Linked DNA regions of Methanocaldococcus jannaschii DSM 2661. The protein of the gene in region 2 binds, or shares a complex with, the protein of the main gene of each other region. Links are inferred from orthologs where the notes say so. Each region holds a gene or a part of one and is shown on either strand. Other genes may lie near its edges.

What was found. The genes of interacting proteins can lie anywhere in the genome.
Region 1: the proteins of MJ_RS06750 (region 2) and MJ_RS00485 are in contact, whole or in part, in a crystal structure (PDB 2QMU), measured with the Saccharolobus solfataricus proteins. The link is inferred for Methanocaldococcus jannaschii DSM 2661 from one-to-one orthologs. Residues at the interface, in WP_009988771.1 of Saccharolobus solfataricus: Trp33, Pro65, Glu66, Gln148, Val151, Asp152, Val154, Ser155, Lys156, Ala159, Leu160, Tyr163, Arg164, Lys167, Ile180, Ile181, Pro182, Val183, Ser184, Leu186, His187, Ile189, Asn190, Asp192, Ser193; in WP_231918336.1 of Saccharolobus solfataricus: Met1, Leu2, Arg4, Leu5, Tyr6, Lys8, Leu9, Pro10, Ile106, Lys108, Lys109, Glu110, Lys111.

The regions. Positions count from the first base shown.
Region 1 is NC_000909.1:88,541-93,299, forward strand. What follows is about bases 1,221-4,047. They hold MJ_RS00485 (translation initiation factor IF-2 subunit beta), read right to left. Parts: upstream 2,937-4,047; coding sequence 2,505-2,936; downstream 1,221-2,504. Other genes in these bases: MJ_RS00475 (DUF2209 domain-containing protein), read right to left, coding at 1,221-1,405; MJ_RS00480 (hypothetical protein), read right to left, coding at 1,424-2,212; MJ_RS00490 (50S ribosomal protein L37e), read right to left, coding at 3,132-3,317; MJ_RS09430 (hypothetical protein), read right to left, coding at 3,845-4,006. Also shown: MJ_RS00470 (methanogenesis marker 7 protein), read right to left, coding at 21-941; more of MJ_RS00475, read right to left, coding at 1,025-1,220; MJ_RS00495 (4Fe-4S binding protein), read right to left, coding at 4,362-4,757; MJ_RS00500 (homocysteine biosynthesis protein), read right to left, coding at 4,754-4,759. UniProt on the Methanocaldococcus jannaschii protein: eIF-2 functions in the early steps of protein synthesis by forming a ternary complex with GTP and initiator tRNA.
Region 2 is NC_000909.1:1,201,026-1,205,842, reverse strand. What follows is about bases 764-3,648. They hold MJ_RS06750 (translation initiation factor IF-2 subunit gamma), read right to left. Parts: upstream 2,882-3,648; coding sequence 1,646-2,881; downstream 764-1,645. Other genes in these bases: MJ_RS06745 (30S ribosomal protein S6e), read right to left, coding at 3,165-3,560; MJ_RS06755 (DNA double-strand break repair nuclease NurA), read right to left, coding at 764-1,482. Outside these bases: more of MJ_RS06755, read right to left, coding at 313-763; MJ_RS06740 (DUF2116 family Zn-ribbon domain-containing protein), read right to left, coding at 3,828-4,022; pyrH (UMP kinase), read right to left, coding at 4,025-4,705. UniProt on the Methanocaldococcus jannaschii protein: eIF-2 functions in the early steps of protein synthesis by forming a ternary complex with GTP and initiator tRNA.

The DNA.
Region 1 (4,759 bases), 1.1 Mb from region 2 along the record:
ATAAAAATTATAAAAATAATTTAAGCTTTATCCTTATGCATCTCAAATTCAACTTCTGATTTTGGTTTTATTTTTATTAATATATAGTTTTTCATCTCACTTCTTTTAATATCTGCTATATCTCCCAATGTATAGTTTTTGACTTTAACTTCCCTAATTTTATCTGCATATTTATCATAATCTAACTTAACTCTCAAACCATCCAATTGAGTAACGATAGGCATTGGAGATAAAATTGAATAAACTTCTTCAACCTGCTTCTCAATCTCATCTTTAACAACTACTGGTGGAACAATTGGAGGGTCGTAAGATAACTCTCTCCTCCTCTCATTTATAAGTTCTGTTATTACCTCAACCATCTTTCTTAAAGCTCTAATTTCTTCTCCATGCCTTAATCTATGGCTTCTTCTCCCAAGATTTCCAACATACGGGTAAGGAATATCTATTTTTTCAGGTCCTCCAGTAACAACAACTGGAATATCCACATCAAATAGATGGGTTTTATTTTTAATGCAATCCTCAAAATTACCCATTACATAAACAGCCAAATCATGCTCCTCTATTAATCTCCTTTCTTTTTCTCTCAATTGGGCTATGTCTCTCCCAACCCCTCTTGCTAAACCAATCATGTTTGGCTTAGCTCCAAATCTTCTCAAATATTCTGAAATATCACAGGCAGTATGTGGGAGGTGATGTCTTGATAAACTTGGAGCCACAACAGCTATTTCAGTCCCTGCCAACGGGGTTTCTATAATCTTACCCTTATATTTTTTAGCTTCCTCTTTGATATTTTCAAGTTCATTTTGAGGAATTGCCAAGGTCATATAAACGTCTAACTGCATAACGTGCTCTTGAATAACAAAACCTCCGATATCCTCAATCCATTCTTTGAAGATGTTGTTTTTATAAACCCCTCCTTCGTATCTAACTATCTCATACATTAGAATCACCAAAGTTTATTTCTTAAAAACTATCTTATTATGTTTCAGCTTTTTATTTTTTACCAGGCAATATAAAGTTTCTATTAACTTTTTCTTTTTTCTTCTATAAGCAGTTTCCTAACAGAATAAGAAACATGGTGGGCTATATTTATCGCTTCCAACTCCCCTCTGGTCTTTGGAAATATAACCTCTTTTTTTAAAATTGCTGAAATAATATCCTTGGATATGTTGAAAAACTCTCCTCTTTCACATAGAATGTAATCAAACTCATCTCCAACTTTATCAATTAACTCCTTAACCTCTTTAACAATATCTCTCAACTTCTGAGTTTCTTCTTCTTTAACCATAACATCTATTTTTTCCACATGCACAATTCTATCTGCTTTAATCTCAACTAAAACCCCAGCATAAACTCTAAAAAATATATCATTTTCATGATGCCTTCCAGATATATCTATAGCCAATACTTTAATCGTATCACCTCAAGATTTAAAAAGCATAGAAATTAGATACAAAAATAAGTTTTTATACCCAGTTGCAAAGGCAGCTAATAGGGGAATTCCATAAGCTTTTGCATAGCTATAGATAAACCAGTCAATTGGCTCCAACATTCCAGCAATAAAGATAAATATAAAGGAACAAGCTATAAGAATTACTATTTTTTTACTTGTTATTTCTCTTTTAACTATTGGGAGAATTTTATTTGATAATTCTACTCCAACAACGACTGCAGTGGCAAATCCAAAAAATTCAAAAAATCCATGTGGAAGGACAGCAATTAAATCAGAATATTGAAGATTTACTCCAATTAATCCAGTCAGTGGATTTATGACAGTAAAGATAAATAATATTAATAGATATTTTTGATAACACTTAAATAGTTCTTCTTTCTCTTCAAGTGTTTTAGCTTTTTCTAAGTCTTTCTTATATAAATAAGCAAGTGCTCCAAGAGCAAACATTATAATCAAACACCCCATAAAATTAGAAACTATATATGAAAGAGCATAAGTTAAGTAAGCATTTTTTACCCCAACAGTATTCGATACAGCTGAAGAAACAGCGTTAAATTTTGCAGTTCCAACACTTTGAGCTAATTTAGCTGGTTCAGATATAAAATTGGATTTTAAAATAGATGATAAATATAAAAGGAACTTCCCTACAGAGAAAGAAAACAGAAATCCTGCCCAACACAAAAAATAGGTTATTAAAATCTTTTTTGGAATATTTAAAGAGAGATATTTTTTAAAAATCTCCATGGCTTTTACTTCCATGATTTCCCTTGGAACTTTTTATAAACGTTTAGATGGAAACTGTTAGGTTTTCATTACCGAAGCTACGCTTTGGTTAAATAAATCCTAACGGATTTGTAGCTCTTCGCTCCGCTCCGATTAAATGAAAACTTTTTGAGTTTTTGTAGCCAGAATTGAAACTTTCTGTTTCATCAAAATTTTTATGAGCATCCCTCGTAGAAAGGGATTCCAACCTATTGGACATTAATTGCCCCTGTAAGGGGCAACTTAATGGACATGTGATATCCCAATAGGAGGCATCCTCCTATGGTATTTAAATCATTCTTATTGGTCTTATAGCACCACAAGCCATACATTTGAGTAAATGAACTCTTCCCTCCTTAATAATCTTGGTATCTGGCTTACCGCACTCTCTACAGATAACATACTCCCTCAAGAAGTCATTAATTCTTGATTTTAATAACTCTGGGCTGATTCTTCTCTGTAAGATTAATCTACCTCCCTCTAAGTTACCAGCACTACCAGTCTCTTTTAAAAGATACTTAGCAAAGAATTCCTCATCTCTATTAACTGCCTTAGCCAACTCTCTAAAGTTTCTTATTATTGTTCTATTTCCTTCTATCAAAATCTCAATTTCTGGAAGTTCAAATCTATCTTTTTGGAAAACGTAATCTGGAATCTGACTTCTTGCTCTCTTTAATAATGCCTTATAATCATAATAGTCAATATTTTCAAGGTCGCTCATTTTATCACCAAAATAAGATTATCAAAAAACTATAACTTTTAATTTATATAAAAAACTATCCCAATTGCCAAATGGTAATATAGTGTCTTTCAAAATTTATAAAGCTTATTTATTAATAAGGAAAATTTCAAAGTGTTTTGAAAGATACTATAAATTCAATTAAAAAAGAATAAAATTTCTAATTAATTATTTTAATTATTTTATTCTCTTACCATTAACTTTCTTATTTTGCCATGAATATTTTCTCATTCTTTTATTTGGAAATCCACATGCAGCACATCTCTTTTTTCTTACGTGGTAGGCTCTTCTCCCACATCTTCTACATCTTATGTGATATGAACCTTTGTTTCTTTTACCCATTGATGGAGTTCCTTTTGACATAAGTTATCACCTTAAAATCTTTAATTTGTGTTTTTATAGTTTTTGCAAATATTTAGAATACATTAAGGCATATAATGAACGCCTTCTTATAGAAGGCGGTCAATCTTCCTTCGTCAATTTAATAACTTTTGCAAAAAACCATATATCCTCTTTTTGTTGTTATAAAAACATTGATTGACTATAATAGCAGATTATGCTATTTAAACTTTACCTTCTTTGAATAGGACTTTAGCAGTTTATATACTATTATCTTTATATGAGAATTGTAGTATCTTTCAAAACATTATAGAATTTATATGAAGGTAGATATAAGTCAAGAAATATTTACTCCTACAAAAGTCCTATTATTGAAGTTATAAATTTATTTATAAATATTTAAAAAATAGAATTTAATTAGTATTTTATTCCAGAAATCTGATTTTGCGATATTTTGTTTAAATTGTTTCCATTCCGAAACGGTCTGATTTTAATAAATTTGCAAGCAGAATTCCCATATAATAAAATTAGTTTCCATCCTCTAAGAGGTCTTATTTTAATAAAATCATGCCAAAACAGAAGATTGATAAGGATAAAGATTTCCATCCTCCAAGAGGTCTTATTTTAATTGTTACTCTACCTGTTTTTGCCGTGATTTCTCTACCTAATTTCCATCCTCCAAGAGGTCTTATTTTAATAGGGTAATCATTCACAACATAATATATTTCATCACTCTTAATATTTAAGCTTTTCTATACCATATTTTTCTAAGGATAAATAACCATCTTACAATATAAACCTTTTAGTATTTAAAATTTTATCTCTTTACTAAAACAGAGTATTTTTATCTTTTTAAATCCAAAAATTTAACTTATTTGTTAGAGAAATCTTATTTACTTGCCTAATTAATCCTAATTTTCAAAAATTCAAATAATTTGATTAAGTTAAATATTCTAAACAATCAAACCAGCAAACCCTTAGAAATTAAATAAATATTATTTAAATAAAGAAATAAAGCCTTTAAATTTATTAAACATAAGTCTAAACTCTTTCAGCGTGATAAATATATTACTCAAAAATCTCAATTGCTTTAAATGGACAGGCTTTTAAACAGTTTTTACAGCCGACACAGTCCTCTTCTTTGAATACTACATTATAATCCTCATCCATATAAATTACATTAATAGGGCATTGGGTTATGCAACAGCCACAATGCACACACTTCTCCAAATCCCTTTTTATAACTTTAGAGATTTCCTCAACTTCTCCAAATTTTGATAGATAATTTAAAGCTTTCTCTATAGTTTCTTTACTACCAAACAATTCCAATATCAAAAATGCCTCCTGTGGCTCTACCTTAGCTTTTAATATGTTTATCTTAACTCCTGTATTTAATATAGTATCGGAAATAACTGGCTTGTTTATATGCTCTGAATCTGTCCAGTAATACACTCTCTTTCTCATTT
Region 2 (4,817 bases):
TTTTCAGCAGTTAATGTTATAGGAACTCCGTGGTTATCAGTTCCTCCAACGTGGATAACATCTTCCCCTCTCAACTTTAAGTATTTATATATAATATCTGCTGGGATGTAAGTGCTTCTTGCATGCCCTAAATGTAGAGGGCCGTTTGTATAAGCTAAGGCAGTTGTTATTAGATATCTCATCCTCTCCCTCCTTTTGACTAATAGTGTCTTTCAAAATATTTTGTAATAACTATTAATGTATTAATGAACGCCTTCTTATAGAAGGCATTCAAATTTCCTTAATAAACTTTAATACCTTTTTTGAAAGACACTAAAATTTCTTTTTTTTCTTCCCTAAGATGTGCCTTGCTATAGGGTCATCTATATTTAATAGTTTAGCAATTGCTTCAAGTTTTTTAGTGGTTATCTCAACTGTTTCATGGGATTTTTTTAATATATAAGGGTAGCCATTAATTGATATTTCTTTTAATGAGGATAAGACTTCTTTATCTATTTTATTGAAGCTTGTTAATCCAACAACTCCACAGTTATCTTCTAATCTCACAAATTGTATATATGCAGTGTCAATTTTTGCATAGAATGGCTTGTTTTTAATAAAGTTTATTCCTTTTACCACACTACTTAATTGTTTATGCTTTTCTTTCTTTTCATCCCCTAATTTATTAACAAAGTCAATTGGTTCTGAATAACCAGATTTGTCGGTATATTTTGTAAATATGGCTATATCAGGCATGTTTTTATCGAAATAAATGTTTATTTTTGAAGTTTTTGATATTCCTATAATTCTATCTTTAAATTCGTTAATAAGTTTTGTTAATGTTAAAATATATTCAACATGCTCAACTAATATTTTTTTATTTAATTCCAAGTTCAAATCTTTTGATATAATGCCAATTTCTCCAGATTTTGTTTCTTCATCAATTTTTTTATTAAATTCTTTTCCATATTCATTATAAATCTCTTCTAACTCTCTCTCATACATCTCTATACCTTTTTTTGTGAATATCAACAAAGAAAATAAAGACCCATCAAAAATGTAATAATCAATATTATAATTTTTGAGAACATAAAGGGCTGTTTTTAATTCCAAAGTTAGCATATATCTCCTTATTCTATCTTCAATATCCAAAGGATGGGTTATATCAAATATATACTCCTCCTTAGCTTTTTTTACTTTTTCCCCTCTGCCGTGTATAAAGCTAACGGCCCCAACTCCATAGAATGAGAAAGATATGTAATCCAATTTATTACAGCTTCCATCTCCTCCTGCAAATCCCATATCTTTTGGATTTTCAAAATTATCCAAAATCCATTTTTCTTCAACTTCTTTACGATTGATATCATTAATTTTTTCCATTTTTTTAATAATTTGCTCTCTGTTTTTTAATAGATATTCAATCATCAATAATCCCTCAATTTTAGTAAGAATTAAAGGATTAGGCAATATAACTGTATTTTCTACAAAAATTTTAAAAAACATTAAAATAATTCTCCCTCAATCGTTCCAATAAGCATAGAGGAAGCCTCCATCAGATGAAATCCTAAAGGATTTCATTACTCGCCCCTACGGGGCGATTGCGATACTCCCTAACACCTCCTCGCTAACGCTCGGAGGTGTAAATTTGATACTCATATTATTAAAATTATCCCTCAATTGTTCCATAACCAATTAATCTCCATCTTGAGCCAACTCTTCTGCTAATAGCTACTCTATCTCCAATCTCAGCACATATTGGAAGCTTTAATTTTATATCCGCTATATCTCCTCTTGCTGAGGTTATAACCCCCGCGGTTGTAGCAGTTCCAATATTTAGCATTAAAACCTCTCCTGTTCTTAATGGCTCTATTTTCAATTCCTCCTTAGTTCCTACAACCCTATCCAACAAATTAGCCCTTATTGTTATCTTCTCTCTTATAGGAGGGAGAGTTCCAGGCAATCCAACAACACTTCCAGTTAATGCATCTGATTTTGTTAAGTATGGGTCTAATGTTGTCCCAACCCCAATCAAACCCCCTGGATGAGCTTTTCTAAGTATGGTATTTCCAGCGGCTAATGAAACAATCTTTGTAGTTAATGGTTTCCAGAATGTTTTGTTTCCTTCAGTTACTTTGATTCCAGGTCTTATTTCAATCTCATCCCCAACTTTAAATACTCCCTGAATAATTGCCCCTCCTAAAACCCCTCCTTTTAAATCCTTAATCTCAGTTCCTGGTTTGTTTATGTCAAAGCTTCTTGCAACATACATTCTTGGTGTTGCATCAGGGTCTCTCTTAGGTGTTGGAATAAAGTCCTGTATTGCCTTTAACAAAACATCAATATTTGCTTCGTGGTGGGCTGAGATTGGGATTATTGGAGCGTTTTCAGCAATAGTTCCCTTAACAAATTCTTTTATTTGCTCATAATTTTCTTCTGCCTGCTTCTCATCAACTAAATCAATTTTATTTTGGACAATTATAATTTTATCAATTCCTAAAATCTCTAAAGCCATTAAATGCTCTTTTGTTTGTGGTTGTGGGCATGGTTCATTAGCGGCTATAACCAAAATTGCTCCATCCATCAAAGAAGCTCCAGAAAGCATTGTAGCCATTAATGTTTCGTGCCCTGGGGAATCAACAAAAGAGACCCTTCTCAAAAACTCTGTTTCAGCTAAACAGTTTGGACATCTTGGTTTTGTTGTGTAAGTTCCACATTGTGGGCATTTTCTTATCTCACAGTCAGCATAACCCAATCTAATTGAAATCCCTCTTCTCAACTCTTCACTATGCCTGTCAGTCCAAACTCCTGTTAATGCTTTTGTTAAACTTGTTTTTCCATGGTCAACGTGTCCAACCATTCCAATATTTACTTCTGCCTGTTTAGCTTGTTTTTTCTTTGCCATAATTATCCCCTTTATAAATTTCTTATTTATCTGTAAAATATAAGTGTTTTTCAAATATATAATTTTTGAAAAATGCATTTATAAAAGCCCTACGGGCTTTTATATTTATTCCTTAATTTTTATTAACTTTGAAAAACACTTATGGTATTTTCACATTTTTATAATTTTAGCTTATAAAGTTATACTCGGAGTATCAAAATAGTCAAAAAACTACAGAAATCACCACTACAATATTTAAACACAGATAAATAAAATAAAAATAAAATTAGGAGCTATATTTTATTTATTGTTCTTGATTTTCTCCACCTTCTAATCCTAACAATTCAGGGATTGATTTCTCTCCATATTCAACAACCTTAACGTTAATTTGGACAATATCAGGAGCTATTGTGTTTCCTCTAACTGTTTTTCTTCTTCTTTCTCCTTTTCTTTTTGGTTTAAACCCAGGAGGAGCACTCAATAAAACTCTAACCTTTCTACTTCCGTGGATATCTGGTCTCATTGGGAAACCGCTTGAGTCAGTTCCTCCTCTTATTTGTAATTTGTAGCCCTCTAATCCTATAATTTTTCCATCAAATACTTCCCCAATTTTCTTACCAACTAATGGTGTGTTATCTGCCTCAATTTGATAGCATCTTCCTGTTTTTGGGTCTGCAACAACGAATTTTGCTGTTGGCATAGTATTCCCTCCTATTTTTATTTTTGTTATTTGTTTGGTTTCTAATTTTTAAATTAACTTTTAAGTTTTGATAAAACAGATTTTTTAAGGGCATTTTTATAAATATCTTTATTTCACCCTATGCCTCCCCAGCTTCATCATTTCACTACCCCTTTGGGGTAAAGGGGCAGAACTCCACTGGGTCATTGACACGTCCCAACTCCATTGGGAGTCAGGACAATAGCCAGGATAATTATTGAGACATAATATTTTAAATAATTTTTGGTTTTAAACTTTCAATGCTATTGTGATAATATAATAGAGAATTATAAGCCCTGCAATAGCTAAAAACATGTATTGCGTTCTTAACATCCTTTTCCTTCTTTGCATATACTCAATTCTACACTTCTCTGAACAAAAAACTTGGTCTGGAGGTATTGAGATACCACAATTTAAACAATGTCTGTGCTTTGGAATCTCCATACTTATCCCTCAATTATTGTTCCATTTATTATTCCTTTACTAACATTTAAGAGCTCTTCTGGGGTTCCTTTAACAACTGCCACTTTTAATTTAGCTCTTTCAATAATCTTAGCTGCTAATAAATCAACAACTGATGAAGAACCAGCTTTTAATGAAGATGATATTGCCAAATCAACAAGTTCTTTAGCAGACATTTTATCAAATTTTTTGGCATCTTCATATTTATTAGGGTCTTTGTCATAGACTCCATCAACATTTGTCCCTATAACTAACAAATCAGCATTTATAAACTCTGCTAATGAAGCAGCTACAGCGTCTGTTGTATGTCCTGGATGGGTTCCTCCCATGACAGGGATTTTTCCTAAGTTTAATATAAGTTCTGCCTCTTCAAATGATGTAGGGACTTTTTTTATACTATAATCTCCTAAAGCAGTAATTAATATCATTGCATTCATTCTTGTAGCCATTATTCCAAGCTCATCACAAAAACTCTCACTGGCTCCAAGTTCTCTTCCTATTTCTATATATTCTCTTGCTGTTTTTCCACCTCCTACGACTATAGCTACCTCATGCCCCTCATCCTTAATCTTTTTAAAAATATTGGCATATTCCATAATTTTTTCAGCTTTTGCTCCTTCCTTTGGCATCACGACTGAACCTCCCAAATCAAAAACGATTCTCATCTTCTCACCAACCCCATCCTTTAAAAGAGTTATTAATATCAAACAAAATAGCCCTATTTATAGTTTTTTGCAAAAGGTATAAATTAAATATGAATATTTGAACGCCCTATTT